2 regions of the Pseudoduganella dura genome follow, and region 1 is predicted to be linked to the other one. Evidence: predicted binding sites of a transcription regulator. Region 1 holds the regulator's gene; the other holds the start of a gene.
The links. Region 1 encodes sigma-54, which starts transcription at its own class of promoters, with help from an activator protein. Its sites were predicted from a motif close to TGGCANGNAANCTGCTTT; they were not measured.
Positions count from the first base shown of each region.

Region 1 (7,946 bases):
GCATGAGTGTAACCCATGAAAAAACAATGCTGAAAGCTTTTGATGCAACAACCGCAAGCCGTGCGCTGGTGCTGGCGCGCGAAGCCCTGCAGATCGAAGCGGATGCGCTGATCGCTTTGCATTCTCGTCTGGAAACGGATGAAAGCGTAGGGAAAGCCGTCACGCTGCTGCTGAACTGCAAGGGCCGCGTTGTCGTGTCCGGCATCGGCAAATCCGGCCACATCGCCCGCAAGATCGCCGCCACGCTGGCGTCCACCGGCACCCCGGCGCTGTTCGTGCATCCGGCCGAAGCGGCGCACGGCGACCTGGGCATGGTCACGCCGGACGACGCGTTCATCGCGATTTCGTATTCGGGCGAAAGTACCGAACTGATGGCGATCCTGCCGGTGGTCAAGCGGATGGGCGGCGCGGTGATCTCGATGACCGGCAAGCCGGAATCGAGCCTGGCGAAACTGGCGGACGTGCACCTGGATGTTTCCGTGGCCAAGGAAGCCTGCCCGATGAACCTGGCGCCGACCGCCTCCACGACCGTGACGCTGGCGCTGGGCGACGCGATCGCCGTGGCGCTGCTGGACCTGCGCGGTTTCAGGGAAGAGGATTTCGCCCGCTCGCACCCGGGCGGCGCGCTGGGCCGCCGCCTGCTGACGCACGTGCGCGACATCATGCGCCAGGGCGATGCGATCCCCGCGGTGGCGACGGATACCCGGCTGCCGGATGCACTGATGCAGATCACGCAAAAAGGCATGGGCATGACCGCCGTGGTCGATGCACAATACCGCCCGGTGGGCGTGTTCACGGACGGCGACCTGCGCCGGATGATCGACAAGGTGCAGGACTTCGGCAAGGTCGTCATCGGCGACGCGATGCATCCCAACCCGCGCACGATCGGGCCGGACAACCTGGCCGTCGACGCCGTCGCCATCATGGAAGAGCACCGCATTAACCAGATGCTGGTGGTCGACGACAGCGGCACGCTGGTCGGCGCGCTGCACATCCACGACCTGACCCGCGCAAAGGTGATCTGATGAAATCCACGGTGATCGACGCGGCCCTCCTGGCCCGCGCCGCGAAAATCAAGCTGTTCATCTTCGACGTCGACGGCGTGCTGACGGACGGCTCCCTGCATTACGGCGCCGAAGGCGAGGCGTTCAAGACCTTCAACGTGCAGGACGGCCTGGGCATCAAGCTGCTGCAGGAAGCCGGCGTGCTGACGGCCATCATCAGCGCGCGCCGCTCGCCGCAGGTGACGGCCCGCGCGAAGGACCTGACGATCGATTTCGTGCACCAGGGCGGGCACGACAAGCTCACGCCGTTCAAGGCGCTGCTGGCCCAGCAGAACCTCACCGAGGAGCAGGTGGCCTTCATCGGCGACGACGTGGTCGACATCCCGATCCTGACGCGCGTGGGCCTCGCGCTGGCGGTGCCGAACGGCCGGCCGGAAGTGCTGGCGCGCGTGCATCACGTGACGAAGAATCCGGGCGGCCATGGCGCCGTGCGCGAAGCGTGCGAACTCGTGCTGCGCGCGCAGGGCAGCTACGACCGCGTGTTGGCCCAGTTCCTGATCTGACATGCGGGGTTGACATCAAATGGGAGAAGCCATGCGCAACCAGCGAACCGCACACCGTTACCGCCTGTCGATCGGCATGCTGCTCGCGCTGTTCGGCGCCCTCGGCTCGTTCTGGCTGGTCGAGCTGATGAACCGTACCGGCGAGGCCATGGAGGCCGGCATCAAGGTCGACGAACCGGATTACATCGTGGAACACTTCTCGTTCGTGCGCATGACGAAGACCGGGCAACCCAGCTACATCATTTCGGGTGATAAACTGACCCACCGCCCGTCCGACGATTCGTCGGACATCGTCAAGCCCGTGGTGCGCAGCATTGCCGGCGACAAGCCGCCGATGGATATCCACGCCGAGCAGGCCCGCGTTGACCAGGACAACACGCGGGTGACGTTGACGAAGAACGTGAAGATCGACCGGGCCGCATCGCCCGCCGCGCGCGACATGCACCTGGCCACCGAGAAGCTGACGATTTACCCGGACGAAGACCGCATGGAAACCGACTTGCCGGTGCGGATGGAAAGCGGCGGTGCCACCGCCACCGGCATCGGCATGAAAGCCAACAATGCGACGCGCCAGCTGACGCTGGGGCAGGGCACCATCGTGTATCCGCCCCGTCCGAGGCAATAGGTCAAACAGAATTCGCAGATAGGAATCGAAATGAAGAAACTCATGCTGTCGGCGCTATTGCCGGTGCTGCTCCTGGGAGCGGCGGGCATTGCATCCGCCGAGAAGGCCGATTCGTACAAGCCCACCGAAATCAACTACGGCCGCCTCGATGCGGACGATGTGAAACAGGTGTACACCTTCACCGGCGACGTGACGCTGACCCGCGGCACGCTGCGGATGAAGGCCGACAAGGCGGTGGTCACCTACACGCCGGACGGCTACCAGCTGGCCACGCTGACCGGCGGTGGCAAGAAGGTGGCATTCCGCCAGAAGCGCGACGGCGAAGGCGACCAGTGGATGGAAGGCGAGGCCGACCGCATCGAGTACGATGAAAAGGCCGAACTGGTGAAGATGTATTCGAAGGCGAAGATCCGCCGGCTCGAAGGCAAGAAGCCGAGCGACGAGGTCGAAGGCGAGTTCATCTCGTACGACAGCCGCCGCGAGTTCTTCAGCGTGCGCAACACGAGCACCGGGGCCGACAAGCCGGGCGCCGGCCGCGGCACGATGGTGATCCAGCCGAAACGCACGGAACCACCCGCGGGCACGCCCGCCAACGCGCCCGCCGGTGCGCCCGCTGGTGCACCCGCAGTTGCCCCATCCTCCACCCAACCGCCGGCCGCGCCGGCAGCGGGGCAATGATGGCGCAGGCGGTGGAAGGCTGCGAAAGCACGCTGCTCGTGCGCGGGCTGCAAAAGAGCTACGGCAAGCGCCAGGTGGTGCATGACGTGTCGCTGCAGGTGGCATGCGGCGAGGTGGTGGGGCTGCTGGGCCCGAACGGCGCCGGCAAGACCACGTCGTTCTATATGATCGTGGGGCTGGTCGCGTCGGATGCCGGCACGATCGACCTCGACGGTACCGATATTTCCAGCCTGCCGATCCACAAGCGCGCCACCCTCGGCCTGTCGTACCTGCCGCAGGAGGCGTCGGTGTTCCGCAAGCTGACGGTGGAGGAAAACATCCGCGCCGTGCTGGAGATCCAGAAGGTCGACGGCAAGGGGCTCGGCAAGGCGGAGATCGACGAGCGCCTGAACGCGCTGCTGGCCGACCTGCAGATCGAGAAGCTGCGCGAGAACACGGCGCTGTCGCTGTCCGGCGGCGAACGCCGCCGCGTGGAAATCGCGCGCGCGCTGGCCACCAACCCCCGCTTCGTGCTGCTCGACGAGCCGTTCGCCGGCGTCGATCCGATCGCCGTGATCGAAATCCAGCGCATCGTGCGTTTCCTGAAAGGGCGCGGCATCGGTGTGTTGATCACGGATCATAACGTGCGCGAAACGCTGGGCATCTGCGACCGGGCGTATATCATCAATCAGGGCAGCGTACTGGCCTCCGGCCGACCCGACGACATCATTGCGGACGAGTCGGTACGCCGCGTGTATCTGGGTGAACATTTCCGTATGTGATCAGCCATGAAACAGTCTCTGCAACTCCGCACCTCCCAGCACCTCGCGCTGACACCGCAGCTGCAGCAGTCGATCCGCCTGCTGCAACTGTCCACGCTGGAGCTGCACCAGGAACTGGAGCAGCTGCTGACCGATAACCCGCTGCTCGAGAGGCTCGACGATCCGCTCGACCGCTCGGTGCGCCTGCTCGGCGATGGCGCCATCAACAATGCGCAGCCCAACGGCGAAGCGCCGCCGGAAGGGCCGCCGGCACAGGATGCGCCGGCGGCGGCCGAACCCGAGCCGTTCGAAGGCGGCGACGGCGAAGGCCTCGATGCCGGCGCCGGCGATACCGACTGGAGCAATGCCGGCAGCGGCAAGGGCCCGGACGACGACGATTCCCGCCCCCAGCTCGAAGCGAGCCACCGCAGCCTGCGCGAGCACCTGATGGAACAGATGCGCGTGACCGTGCTGGAGCCGCGCGACCGTGGGCTGGTCGAGCTGATCATCGATGCGCTCGACGACAACGGCTACCTCGAGGAAGGGCTGGAAGAGATCCATGCCCGCCTGCCCGAGGAACTGGAAATCGAGGCCGACGAGCTGCGCACCGCGCTGAAGCTGCTGCAGAGCTTCGACCCGGCCGGGATCGGCGCGCGCAACGCCTCCGAATGCCTGGCGCTGCAGATCCGGCGCATGTCGGGCGTGCCGCTGGTCACGCGGCGGATGGCGCTGTGCATCGTCGAGAAACACCTGCAGTGGTTCGCGCAGCGCGATTTCAACAAGCTGAAGAAGGCGCTCGACTGCGACGACGAAGACCTGCGCGAAGCGCAGGCCGTGATCCGCCAGTGCAACCCGCATCCGGGCGCCGCGTTCGCGGCCGACGTGTCAGACTACGTGGTACCGGATGTCGTCGTGAAACGGGGACGCAACGGCTGGATCGTCACGCTGAACAACGACGTGATGCCCCGCCTGCGCGTCAACGCGCTGTATGCCAGCCTGCTCAAGCAGGGCAAGGGCGAAACGCAGATGAATGCCCAGCTGCAGGAAGCCAAGTGGCTGATCAAGAACATGCGCCAGCGCTTCGACACGATCCTCCGGGTGGCCCAGGCCATTGTCGAGCGGCAGAAGAACTTTTTCTCGCATGGCGCGGTGGCAATGAGGCCCCTTGTGTTGCGTGAAATTGCTGATACACTGGGCCTGCACGAGAGCACTATCTCTCGGGTAACAACTCAAAAATATATGCTGACCCCGCACGGCATGTTTGAGTTGAAGTATTTTTTTGGCAGCCATGTCGCAACCGAAGCTGGTGGGGAAGCTTCCTCGACTGCGATACGGGCGCTGATCGTGCAATTCACAGGAGCCGAAGACCCGAAGAACCCTTTATCCGACAGTAAGATTGCGGACATGCTGGGTGAACAAGGCATGGTGATTGCGCGACGCACTGTTGCCAAATATCGCGAAGCATTGAAAATTCCCCCAGTCAGCCTCCGCAAGTCCTTGTAGAAATCCTGGTTGTGCTCGGGTTCCTCTACGCCTCCATGTCTTGTCAATGGAGACCGCATGAACCTGCAATATTTTCTTTAGGAGTGTGTGTATGAATCTGACCATCAGTGGACACCATATCGACGTAACCCCTGCCATTCGCGAGTATGTGCAGAGCAAGCTGGAACGCGTTAGACGTCATTTCGATCAATTGATCGATGTAAGTGTGATCCTGAGTGTAGATAATCTCACCGAGAAGGAAAAAAGGCAGAAGGCGGAAATCAACCTGCGCATGTCGGGCAAGACCGTGTTCGTGGAAAGTGTCGCGCACGACCTGTATGCGGCGATCGACACGCTGATCGACAAGCTGGACCGCCAGGTCATGAAGCACAAGGATAAAGTGCAGAACCACAATCATGAAACGATCAAGCACCTGAGCGAGAACGAGAGCGCAGGCGAGAGCGAGATTCCCGCGCCGGCTGCATAACGACCGCCGCAGGTACCGTGCAACAGAAGGGCGCTTGCAATGCGCCCTTTGTTATATCCGCATCATGTGTCCCATTTACATTCGGGGCAAAGCTTTCCGCCACATGGTTCGCATCCATGGCTAGAATGGGGCCATAACGACAACGATACGAGACACCATGACCGACCACGTCCATGCCAAGGTGGGTAACGACACCGGCTTCATTACCCTCGACCGGCCCAAGGCCATGAACGCGCTGTCGCTCGACATGATTCGGGCGATTACCGGCACCCTGCTGGACTGGCGCGACAATGACGACATTTCCGCCGTGGTCATCCGCAGCACCACCGAGAAGGCGCTGTGCGCGGGCGGCGACATCCGCTTCTTCCACGCGGCCGGTCGCGCCACGCCGCAGGGCGGCAGCGCGCAGATCGAGGATTTCTTCACCGAGGAATATGCGCTGAACTACCTCGTGCACTGCTTTCCGAAACCCTACGTGGCCGTGATGGACGGCGTGGTGATGGGCGGCGGCATGGGCATCGCCCAGGGCGGCCCGCAATGCGGCGTGCGGGTGGTGACGGACCGCACGCGGCTGGCCATGCCGGAGGTGAATATCGGCCTGTTTCCCGATGTGGGCGGCAGCTACTTCCTGTCCCGCGCGCCCGGCAAGCTGGGCGTGTACCTGGCACTGACGGCGCTGGCGATCGACGCGCCCGATGCCCTGTATTGCGGCCTGGCCGACCACTACGTGCCGGCCTCCGAATTGCCGCAGCTGGCCGACCTGGTCGGCTCCACGGCGGGTGCGGGCCTGCGCGAAGCGGTGGCGCTGTTCGGCCGCTCGCTGCGCCATGAAGCGGGCCCGTCCGCGCTGCAGGCGCACCGCGCGCTGATCGACGACCATTTCGCGCACCGCTCGGTGGACGAGATCGTCGCTTCGCTGCGCAGTGACGATCATCCGGTGGCGCGCACCGCGCTGGCCGCGATGGAGCGCCGCTCGCCGCTGATGATGCGCGTGACCTTCGAGATGATGCGGCGCGGTGCCACGATGGGCATTGCCGATTGCCTGCGCATGGAGCGCAACCTGGTGCGCCGCACGTTCGAGCACGGCGAAGTGATCGAAGGCGTGCGCGCGCTGGCGATCGACAAGGACAATGCGCCGCGCTGGAATCCGCCGTCGCTGGACGGTGTGACCGACGACATGGTGGCGCGCTTCTTCGAACCTGCCTGGCCCACGTGGGCCCACCCGTTGCGCCACCTGTGAGGCCGCCATGCACCGCCGCGCTTTCCTGACATTCTCCGCCGCCGCGCTGGCCGCGCCGGCCTTCGGCGCGGACCCGTCGCCGGCCGCCGGCCCGGTGCCCGTTGCGGATCACCACCAGCACCTGTTCAGTCCGGCGATGGCGCGGCTGCTCGATACCGGGGCCGGCGGGCCGCCAGCGATCGCCGCGAAGGATGTGATCGCGCTGCTCGATGCGGCCGGCATCCGGCGCGCCGTGCTGCTGTCGGTCGCCTACGTGTGGGGCAGCCCGTCGCGCAGGATCGACGACGAGCAGGCCAAGGTGCGCGCCGAGAACGACTTCAACGGGGCGCAGGCGGCCATGTACCCGGACCGGCTGCTGGCCTTCTGCAGCGTCAACCCGCTGAAGGACTATGCGCTCGAAGAGCTGGAGCGCTGCGCGGCGCTGCCCGGGCTGAAGCACGGCCTGAAGCTGCACTTCGGTAACTCGGATGTGCAGCTGGAGCTGCCCGAGCATGCGGCGCGGCTGCGCGACGTGTTCGCGGCCGCCAACGCGAAGAAAATGGCGATCGCCGTGCACATGCGGGCATCGGTATCGAAGCACCGGCCGTACGGCGCCGCCCAGGCCCGCGTCTTCCTCGAACAGCTGCTGCCCGCCGCGCCGGACGTGACGGTGCAGGTGGCGCACCTGGCCGGCACCGGCCCAGGCTACGACGACGCGCCGTCGGACGAGGCGCTGGGCGTGCTGGCCGCCGCGGTGGATGCGCACGACCGGCGCACGAAACGGTTGTGGTTCGACGTGGCCACGATGGCCAACCCGGAGATCACGCCGGCGCAACAGGCGAAGCTGGCGCAGCGCATCCGGCAGATCGGCACGGACCGCATCCTGTTCGGCTCGGACGCCGCCGCCGGCAAGAACCTGCGGCCCCGCGAAAGCTGGGCCGCGTTCCGGCAACTGCCGCTGACGGACGCGGAATTCGCGAAGATCGCGGGGAACCTGGCGCCGTATATGCGGTAGCGGCCGTCGCTGGAGGTTCAAGGCAGGGATTTCGCGGCGCATGCTTCGCGCACTGCGGAACAGTGCTTTCCGTTGCCAGACGGGGGGCGGCGCCACGATGCCCAGTTCCAGTGAATGCCGGGTGTTCGTCCTG
Region 1 is NZ_WNWM01000002.1:2,527,306-2,535,251, reverse strand. It holds gene GJV26_RS11135 (KpsF/GutQ family sugar-phosphate isomerase) at 27-1,025, shown strand; gene GJV26_RS11130 (KdsC family phosphatase) at 1,025-1,567, shown strand; gene lptC (LPS export ABC transporter periplasmic protein LptC) at 1,599-2,192, shown strand; gene lptA (lipopolysaccharide transport periplasmic protein LptA) at 2,223-2,870, shown strand; gene lptB (LPS export ABC transporter ATP-binding protein) at 2,867-3,631, shown strand; gene GJV26_RS11110 (RNA polymerase factor sigma-54) at 3,638-5,113, shown strand; gene hpf (ribosome hibernation-promoting factor, HPF/YfiA family) at 5,205-5,579, shown strand; gene GJV26_RS11100 (enoyl-CoA hydratase/isomerase family protein) at 5,737-6,819, shown strand; gene GJV26_RS11095 (amidohydrolase family protein) at 6,827-7,813, shown strand.

Region 2 (7,946 bases), 3.9 Mb from region 1:
TGCCGATCGTGTTGCGCAGGCCGCTGGCGAAGATGGTGCGCTGCTTGCCATCGGGCGAGGCACGCAGCACCGTGGCGTTCTCCGGATTGCTTTCATTGCAGGCATTGCATGTGGAGCCGACCGTGATGTACAGCATGCCGTCCGGACCGAATGCCAGCGTGCGGTTCGGATGCTGCCCCGAATCCGGCAGGTCGCCGATGATCAGTTTCAAGGCGCCGAGGCGGCCGTCGGCCTGGATATCGGCCACGAAGACTTCCTTCACCGTGGCCAGGTAGAGCTGGTTGCCGCGGATCGCCAGGCCGTGCGCGCCCGCGCGGCTGGCAACCGTCACCGGCGCACCGTCGGCGCGCCCGTCGCCATCCTTGTCCCGCAACAGCAGCACATCGCCCTGGTCGCGCCGGCTGACATAGATGTCGCCATTCGGCGCCACCGCGAGGATGCGGCTGTTTTTCAGCCCGGTGGCGAATGCCGTGACGGCAAAGCCGGACGGCGCCTTCACCGCGGCGATGCGTTCCGGCGTGGCGTCGACTTTCGCGGGTTTCCAGACTGCGGTGGCAATGGCCACGCGGGTGCCGTCGCCCTGTTGTGCGGCGGCACCGGTGGCGAGCGCCAGCAACGCAAGCAATACCTTGTTGTTCATGGCAGGTCCAAAAGAGGTTCGTGGACCTGCAGGGTGCCACGGGCGCAGGGGCCGCTCCGTGCGCACGCACACTCAGCCGGAGCCGAGCCGTTTCGTGTCGTACGCGAACGACGCGCAGTGCAGCGTGATGCGCGAACCGTGGCTGCCGCCGAGGAACTGGTGGACGACACGCAGACCCAGCGTCTGCATGGCATGCTCGAAGGCCGCGATATTGCGCTCGCCGACCCGCAAGGGCGAACGCATGCGCTCGAACAGGCTGGCGCCGCCGGCGGCCACCACCTCCAGTTCGGGATAGTCTTCCGGCCGCGCACCCAGACCCCGCAGCATGGCCGGCACGGCGTTGCTCACATAGCGCACGTCGCTGCCGGCGTCACCCGCGGGAGCTTCGGCAAGCAGGCAATGCGCCAGCGCACAGCGCTTCTTGCGGCGCCAGATGATGCCGATCCCCACGCAGGACCCCAGTAGCGCCGTCAGCACCGTGTCGCCTGTGCCGACCGCGAACGCGCCGGCCCACACGTGCCGGACTTCGGCCTGTGGTATATGCGGCGCGGCGCGCGGCAGCGCCAGTTGCGGGGAGGTGTTGGACATGCGGACCCAATCTGAAAAAGGAAAGAACAAGGCAGCCGGACATTGATTGGGTCGGCACGCAATGATGCACCGGAGAAACTCATCTGTAAAGATATTTCAATCGTGCAGTAGGTTGGCATGCCGATTGCATAAACTCCCATATTCGCGGGAGGAAAAGCATAGTGTACTTTTATAACGAAATGACAGGGTCGGACGGCGTCCGGCCACATTACCGGGAATTCGATGCCTGGCTACGCCAGCAGAGCCCGGAAGCGCTGCAGCGCAAGCGCATCGAGGCGGACCTGACGTTCCGCCGGGTCGGCATCACTTTCGCCGTATACGGCGACGATGCCGGCACCGAGCGGCTGATTCCGTTCGATGCGATCCCGCGCATCATTCCCGCCGCGGAATGGGCGCAACTGCAGCGCGGCCTGATCCAGCGCGTGAAGGCGCTGAACATGTTCATCCACGATATCTATCACGACCAGGCCATCATCCGCGCCGGCGTGGTGCCGGCCGAACAGATTTACCGGAACGCGCAATACCGGCCCGAAATGCAAGGCATCAGCGTGGCTTCCGATATTTATGCCCACATCGCCGGCGTGGACATCGTGCGCGCCGGCGAAGGCGAGTTTTATGTACTCGAGGACAATCTGCGGGTGCCCTCGGGCGTGTCGTACATGCTGGAAGACCGCAAGATGATGATGCGGCTGTTCCCCGAGCTGTTCGCGCGCCACCGCGTGGCGCCGGTCGAGCACTACCCCGACCTGCTGCTGGACAACCTGCGCTCGGTCGCACCGGTCGGCGCGACCGACCCGACGGTGGTGGTGATGACGCCGGGGATGCACAACTCGGCCTATTTCGAGCACGCTTTCCTGGCGCAGCAGATGGGCGTGGAACTGGTCGAAGGAAAGGACCTGTTCGTCAGCGACAACGCCGTGTACATGCGCACCACGCGCGGCCCGCGCAAGGTGGACGTGATCTACCGCCGCATCGACGACGATTTCCTCGATCCGCTGGCGTTCCGCGCCGATTCGGCACTGGGCGTGCCGGGATTGCTGTCGGTATACCGCGCCGGCCGCGTGACGCTGGCCAATGCGATCGGCACCGGCGTGGCCGATGACAAGTCGATCTATCCCTACGTGCCGGACATGATCCGGTTCTACCTGTCCGAGGAACCGGTGCTGAACAACGTGCCCACGTACCAGTGCAGGAAGAAGGAAGACCTTGCGTACACGCTGGCGAACCTGGCCGAACTGGTGGTGAAGGAAGTGCACGGCGCCGGCGGTTACGGCATGCTGGTCGGCCCGGCGTCGACGAAGGCGCAGATCGAAGATTTCCGCGCCCGGCTGCTGGCCAGGCCGGAAGGCTATATCGCCCAGCCGACGCTGGCGCTGTCGAACTGTCCCACGTTCGTGGACGCCGGCGTGGCGCCGCGCCACATCGACCTGCGCCCGTTCGTCCTGTCGGGCAAGACGACCTCGATCGTGCCGGGCGGACTGACCCGCGTCGCGCTGAAGGAAGGCTCGCTGGTCGTCAATTCCTCGCAGGGCGGCGGCACGAAAGATACCTGGGTGCTGGAAAACTAAAAGGAGAACACCATGCTGAGCCGCACCGCCGACCATTTGTACTGGATGGCGCGCTACACCGAGCGCGCCGAGAACACCGCCCGCATGCTGGACGTAAACCTGCAGACCGCGCTGCTGCCCAAGTCGGACGCCGACGTGCAGCACGACTGGCGCGCCCTGCTCGGCATTTCCGAGCTGCAGCAAACCTACGACCGCCGCCATGCCGCGCTGGTGCCGCGCGACGTGATCGATTTCATGGTGCACGACCCGGAAAACCCGTCGTCGATCGCCGCCTGCCTGAATGGCGCGCGCGAAAACGCCCGCGCGGTACGCGGCACGCTGACCACCGAAGTGTGGGAAGTGCAGAACCAGACCTGGCTGGACCTGCAGTTCAAGCTGCGCGACCGGCTGCACGAGCGCGACCCGGGTCAGTTCTTCGAATGGGTCAAGTACCGCTCCCACCTGTCGCGCGGCGTGACGATCGGCACCATGCTGCAGGATGAAGCCGTGCATTTCATCCGCCTCGGCACGTTCCTGGAACGGGCCGACAATACGGCGCGCATCCTGGACGTCAAGTACCACGGCGGCGGCGACGACCGCGGCCGGCGCGACTTCTACTACTGGGCGGCGCTGCTGCGTTCCGTCTCCGGCTTCGAGATCTACCGGAAGATGTACCGCGACGTGATCACGCCCGAGCGCGTGGCCGAGATGCTGATGCTGCGCGCCGACATGCCGCGCTCGCTGCTGGCCTGCATGGAAGCGCTGGTCAGCAACCTGCGCGAGGTGCGCAATGCAACGTCCGGCGAGACCGAGCGGCTGGCCGGCCAGCTGCATGCCGAACTGCGCTTCGCCCGCATCGAAGATATCCTGGAAGCCGGCCTGCACGACACGCTGACCGGCTTCCTGCAACGCATCTATGAACTGGGGAATCGCGTCAGCCGCGACTTCCTCGTCCCACTGGCCGCCTGAGGAAACATCATGCAACTGTCGATCCGCCATCAAACCCGTTACACGTATTCCGAACCGCTGGCGTACACGATCCAGCAGCTGCACCTGACGCCGCGCATCGAACCGCAGCAGCACGCGGTGCACTGGAAGCTGCTGGCGCCCGGCCACCTGAATGCCTACATGGACGCCTACGGCAACCTGTCGCACATGCTCACGCTCGACCAGGCCCACGGCACGCTGGCGATCGTGGCCCAGGGCGTGGTCGAGACCAGCGTGCCGTGGCAGGGCCGGATCGCGGCCAACGATTCGCTGTCGCCGCTGATCTACACGATGGCCACGCGGCTGACGGCATCCACCCAGAGCATCGTCGCGCTCGCCGCGGCGTCACTGCAGAACGGCCGCGCCCGCACCCGTCACCTGATGAAGCTGGCTGAGCACATTGTTGGTGCGGTACGGTATCAAAGCGGTGCGACCGGGGTGGCGACGCCGGCCAGCGAAGCGCTGCAGCTCGGCGAGGGGGTGTGCCAGGACCATGCGCACATCTTTCTCGCCTGCTGCCACGCGCGCGGCATCCCGGCGCGCTACGTCTCCGGCTACATCGATCCGGAAGATACCGGGCACGCCGCCAGCCACGCCTGGGTCGATGCCTGGGTGAGCGATCCCGACTACGAAGGCTGGATCAGCATCGACGTGACCCATGCGCGGCTGATGTCGGACGCCTATTGCCGCATCGCCGTGGGACGCGATTACGAGGCCGCCGCCCCGGTGCGCGGCATGCGCCACGGCGGCGGCGAAGAGGTGCTCGACGTCGATGTCCGGATCGTGCATCAGTAAGGCGGTAGTGCGGCGCGGCCGGCCACCGCCGCCGTCAGCGATCCTGCTTGCGCAGGCTGTGCCAGATGCCCAGCAGCACGGGCACTCCCAGTGCCACGCCGGACACCATATCCCAGATGCCGTCGCCCAGCAGCGCGGCAACCAGGCCGATCGTCGTCAGGATGCCAAGCAGCACCGGCACGCCCCACAAGCGCAGGAATGCCGGGCTCACCGGGCATCTCCCCGTGCCAGCGCGGGCACGCCGGCCGCTGTCGCCACCGCGCCATGCTCGTCGGCGGCACGCGCCGGCACCGGCACGCCGCGCTTGAGCCACAGGTACAGGCCGCTGCCGAGCACGACGATCGTCAGCACGTCCAGCAGCGCCCACAGGAACTGCAGGACCGGGCCGCCGTAGTCGCCGAAGTGGAGCGGCTGCGACACCAGCAGCGCCGTCAGGTACCACGGCAGGTCGCGGCTGTCCGTCACCTGCGTGGTCTGGGCATCGATCAGCACGGGTTTGTACAGCCGCGACGTCAGCGGCGCGTCGCCGTGCATGAAGACGCCGTAATGGTGCTCGCTGGTGTAGGGCGTGCCAGGAAATGCGATGAAACCCACCTTCATGCCGGGCTCCCAGGCCTGCGCCTGTTTCACCGACGCTTCCACCGAGCCGAACTTGCTGATCGGCGCGGCGTTCCGGTACGGCGCCACCATGTCCGCCATTTCCGTCGATTGCCAGTACTTGTACATCGGGTCGGCCCACGTATTGATCATGCCGGTGGCGCCGACGACGAACAGCCACGTCAGCGTGACGATGCCCAGCAGGTTGTGCAGGTCGAGCCATTTGGTGCGGCTGGTGCGCGCGCGGCGCACGGTACCGAAGTCGAGCTTGCGCATGAACGGCGCGTACAGCACGACACCCGAGACGATGGCCACCAGCAGCAACAGCCCCATCAGGCCCAGGAACAGCTTGCCCCACAGGCCCGCGTACAGGTCCACGTGCAGGTGGAACATGACCGACATGAAGCTGCCCTCGAACTGCGGCGTTGGCAGTACCTGCGCGGTGCGCGCATCGACCGCGGTGGCCTTGTAGTTCTCATCGGTGCCATGGTCGCCCAGCGTCAGGTGCCACAGGTTCGGCTCGTCCGCCTCCTGGAACGCATACAGCATCTTCTTGCCGGGAAAGGCGGCCATGCCGGCCGCCACGATGGCATCCATGTCCGCCTTCGGCGTGTCGGCCGGCATGGCTTTCGCCTCCACCTCCGTGCCGAGCAGGTGGCCGATCTCGTGGTGATAAATCAGCGGCAGCCCGGTGATGCAGAGCAGCAGCATGAAAACGGTGCAGACGAGGCTGCTCCACTTGTGAATCCACGCCCAGCGGCGGATGGCGACAGGTGTCATGGGTAGAAGAACGGGACAAGACGATGAAGATGGGAATGATAATGGAAACCGTTCTCATTTACCATGCATTCCCGGGAAAACCCGCTGCCCTGGCGGCCGCCTTGCCGCGAGTCGGGCGCCGCGCCTGGCGGCCGCCTTGCCGCGAGTCGGGCGCCGCGCCTGACGGGCGGCGCCCGGCACGCTTGACTTCCGACTGGACTTGCAATGCGGGCTGTGGTGAGATACGTGCTAACCGCAGCCCCGGAGCCCGACCGCATGGATGTGATCACCACCGCACTGACCGCCGCGATCGCCGATGCAGGCACCGGCGCGGCGTACACGATGCTCAAATCGCGCCTGACAGGCAAGTCGCCCCGCGTGGATGAAGCAATCAGCGATCTCGAACAGGATCCCGGGTCGCTGTCGCGCCAGTTCGCCGTTTCCGACGCACTGGCCGCCGCCGGCCTGGCAGGCGACCGCTACCTGCGTGCCGCGGCACGCAACCTGGTCGAGGAGGTGGACCGGCGCCGCACATTGCGCCCGGTTACGGACCTGCCCGGCGGAGTGCTGCAGGTTTTTTTCACCACCGACCGCCAGCCGACCGGCGACCGGCACCCGGCGCGCCAATTCGGCGCCGCCCGTGGCGAGATCAGCTACGGGACTTGCGAGGTCGCCATCCGGCGCAGCGCCGGGAGCGAGGAACCCGCCTTGCCAACGCTGCTGCGCCCGCAGTCGCGCCACGACCCGGACGGGCACGCGGTATTGCTGCGCTCGGACATCGAGCTGCAGGCCGCCTATTTCTCCAAGTTGGCCGACACCATTGCCCACTGCCCAGCCAACAGCGCCTTGCTGTTCGTACATGGTTTCCGTGTCAGTTTCGAGGATGCCGCCCGCCGTACCGCCCAGATTGCCAGCGACCTGCGCTTTGCCGGCGTGCCGATATTCTACAGCTGGCCGTCGCAGGGGCGTCTGTCCGGGTATGCGGTCGACGAAACGAATGTGGAATGGACATTGCCGCGCCTGACATCGTTCCTGATCGGGCTGCTCGAACGAACGCAGGTTGCCCATGTCTACCTGCTGGGGCATGGCATGGGCAGCCGCGCCCTGGCGCGCGCAGTGGCCGACGTGACCGCGGCCCGTCCCGATCTGGCGCCACGCATGCGCGAACTCATCCTGGCGGCGCCGGATGTCGAGGCGGAGGCGTTTCGGCGCGACATCGCCCCGGCACTCACGGCGGCCGGCGGCCGGGTGACGCTGTACGCGTCATCCGGCGACGACGCGCTGCAGGTAGCGCAGCGCACGCGCCCCTATCCGCGGGCCGGCGACAGCGGCGATGCGCTGGTCGTGGCGCCCGGGGTGCAGACGATCGACGCCAGCATTGTCGACACCAGTCTTATCCGCGCCGCCCCCGACACGGCGCAGCGCTCGGCGCTGGCGGACATGCGCCTGCTCATTTCCCGGCATTTGCCGCCATCGCAACGCGCCGGCCTTCAGGCCGTCGACATTCCGGCCGGGCGCTACTGGACATTCAACGAACAGGAGATCCCATGACGGCATATGCAAGCGCCCCGGACACCATTTTCTGCGTCGACGATCTCGTCGGCCGCATGGGCGGCGACGCGCGCGCCGTGGCCAAGGCAGTGCGCCGCGTGCGCGACTGCATCGGCAACGGTGTCGAGCCGCTGAACCTGGCAGGCGAAGCGGTGCAGCAGGCCCGCTTCATGGAAGCACGGCACATCCTGCACAACCTGCGCCACGATGTCAGCGAACTCGGTGCCAGCCGGTTCGTTGCCGCCTGCCTGGCACTGGAGCTGGCCCTGACCGAAGGCAGGGTCATCGAAATTCCGCTGCTCTTCACGGCGGCCGAGGCCGAACTGCGGCTGGTGATGGACCACGCCGGCACATGGCTCGACCAGCACGCGGGCCGCGCAGCCGAGCGCGGGTAAGGCCTTTGCTACGCCGCGCGAACGCAAGCACGGAGGGCTGCCGCGCGCCCCGGTGGGCGCCACCGGCGGCAGGCGGCTATAATGCGG
Region 2 is NZ_WNWM01000002.1:6,473,815-6,481,760, reverse strand. It holds gene GJV26_RS27995 (YbhB/YbcL family Raf kinase inhibitor-like protein) at 1-640, opposite strand, end outside; gene GJV26_RS27990 (chemotaxis protein CheD) at 713-1,228, opposite strand; gene GJV26_RS27985 (circularly permuted type 2 ATP-grasp protein) at 1,408-2,796, shown strand; gene GJV26_RS27980 (alpha-E domain-containing protein) at 2,809-3,744, shown strand; gene GJV26_RS27975 (transglutaminase family protein) at 3,754-4,557, shown strand; gene GJV26_RS27970 (hypothetical protein) at 4,592-4,768, opposite strand; gene GJV26_RS27965 (PepSY-associated TM helix domain-containing protein) at 4,765-5,934, opposite strand; gene GJV26_RS27960 (alpha/beta hydrolase) at 6,160-7,464, shown strand; gene GJV26_RS27955 (Hpt domain-containing protein) at 7,461-7,859, shown strand.
Region 2: a site for sigma-54 is predicted at 1,342-1,359, ahead of GJV26_RS27985 (circularly permuted type 2 ATP-grasp protein). Genes of this name have one in related genera too.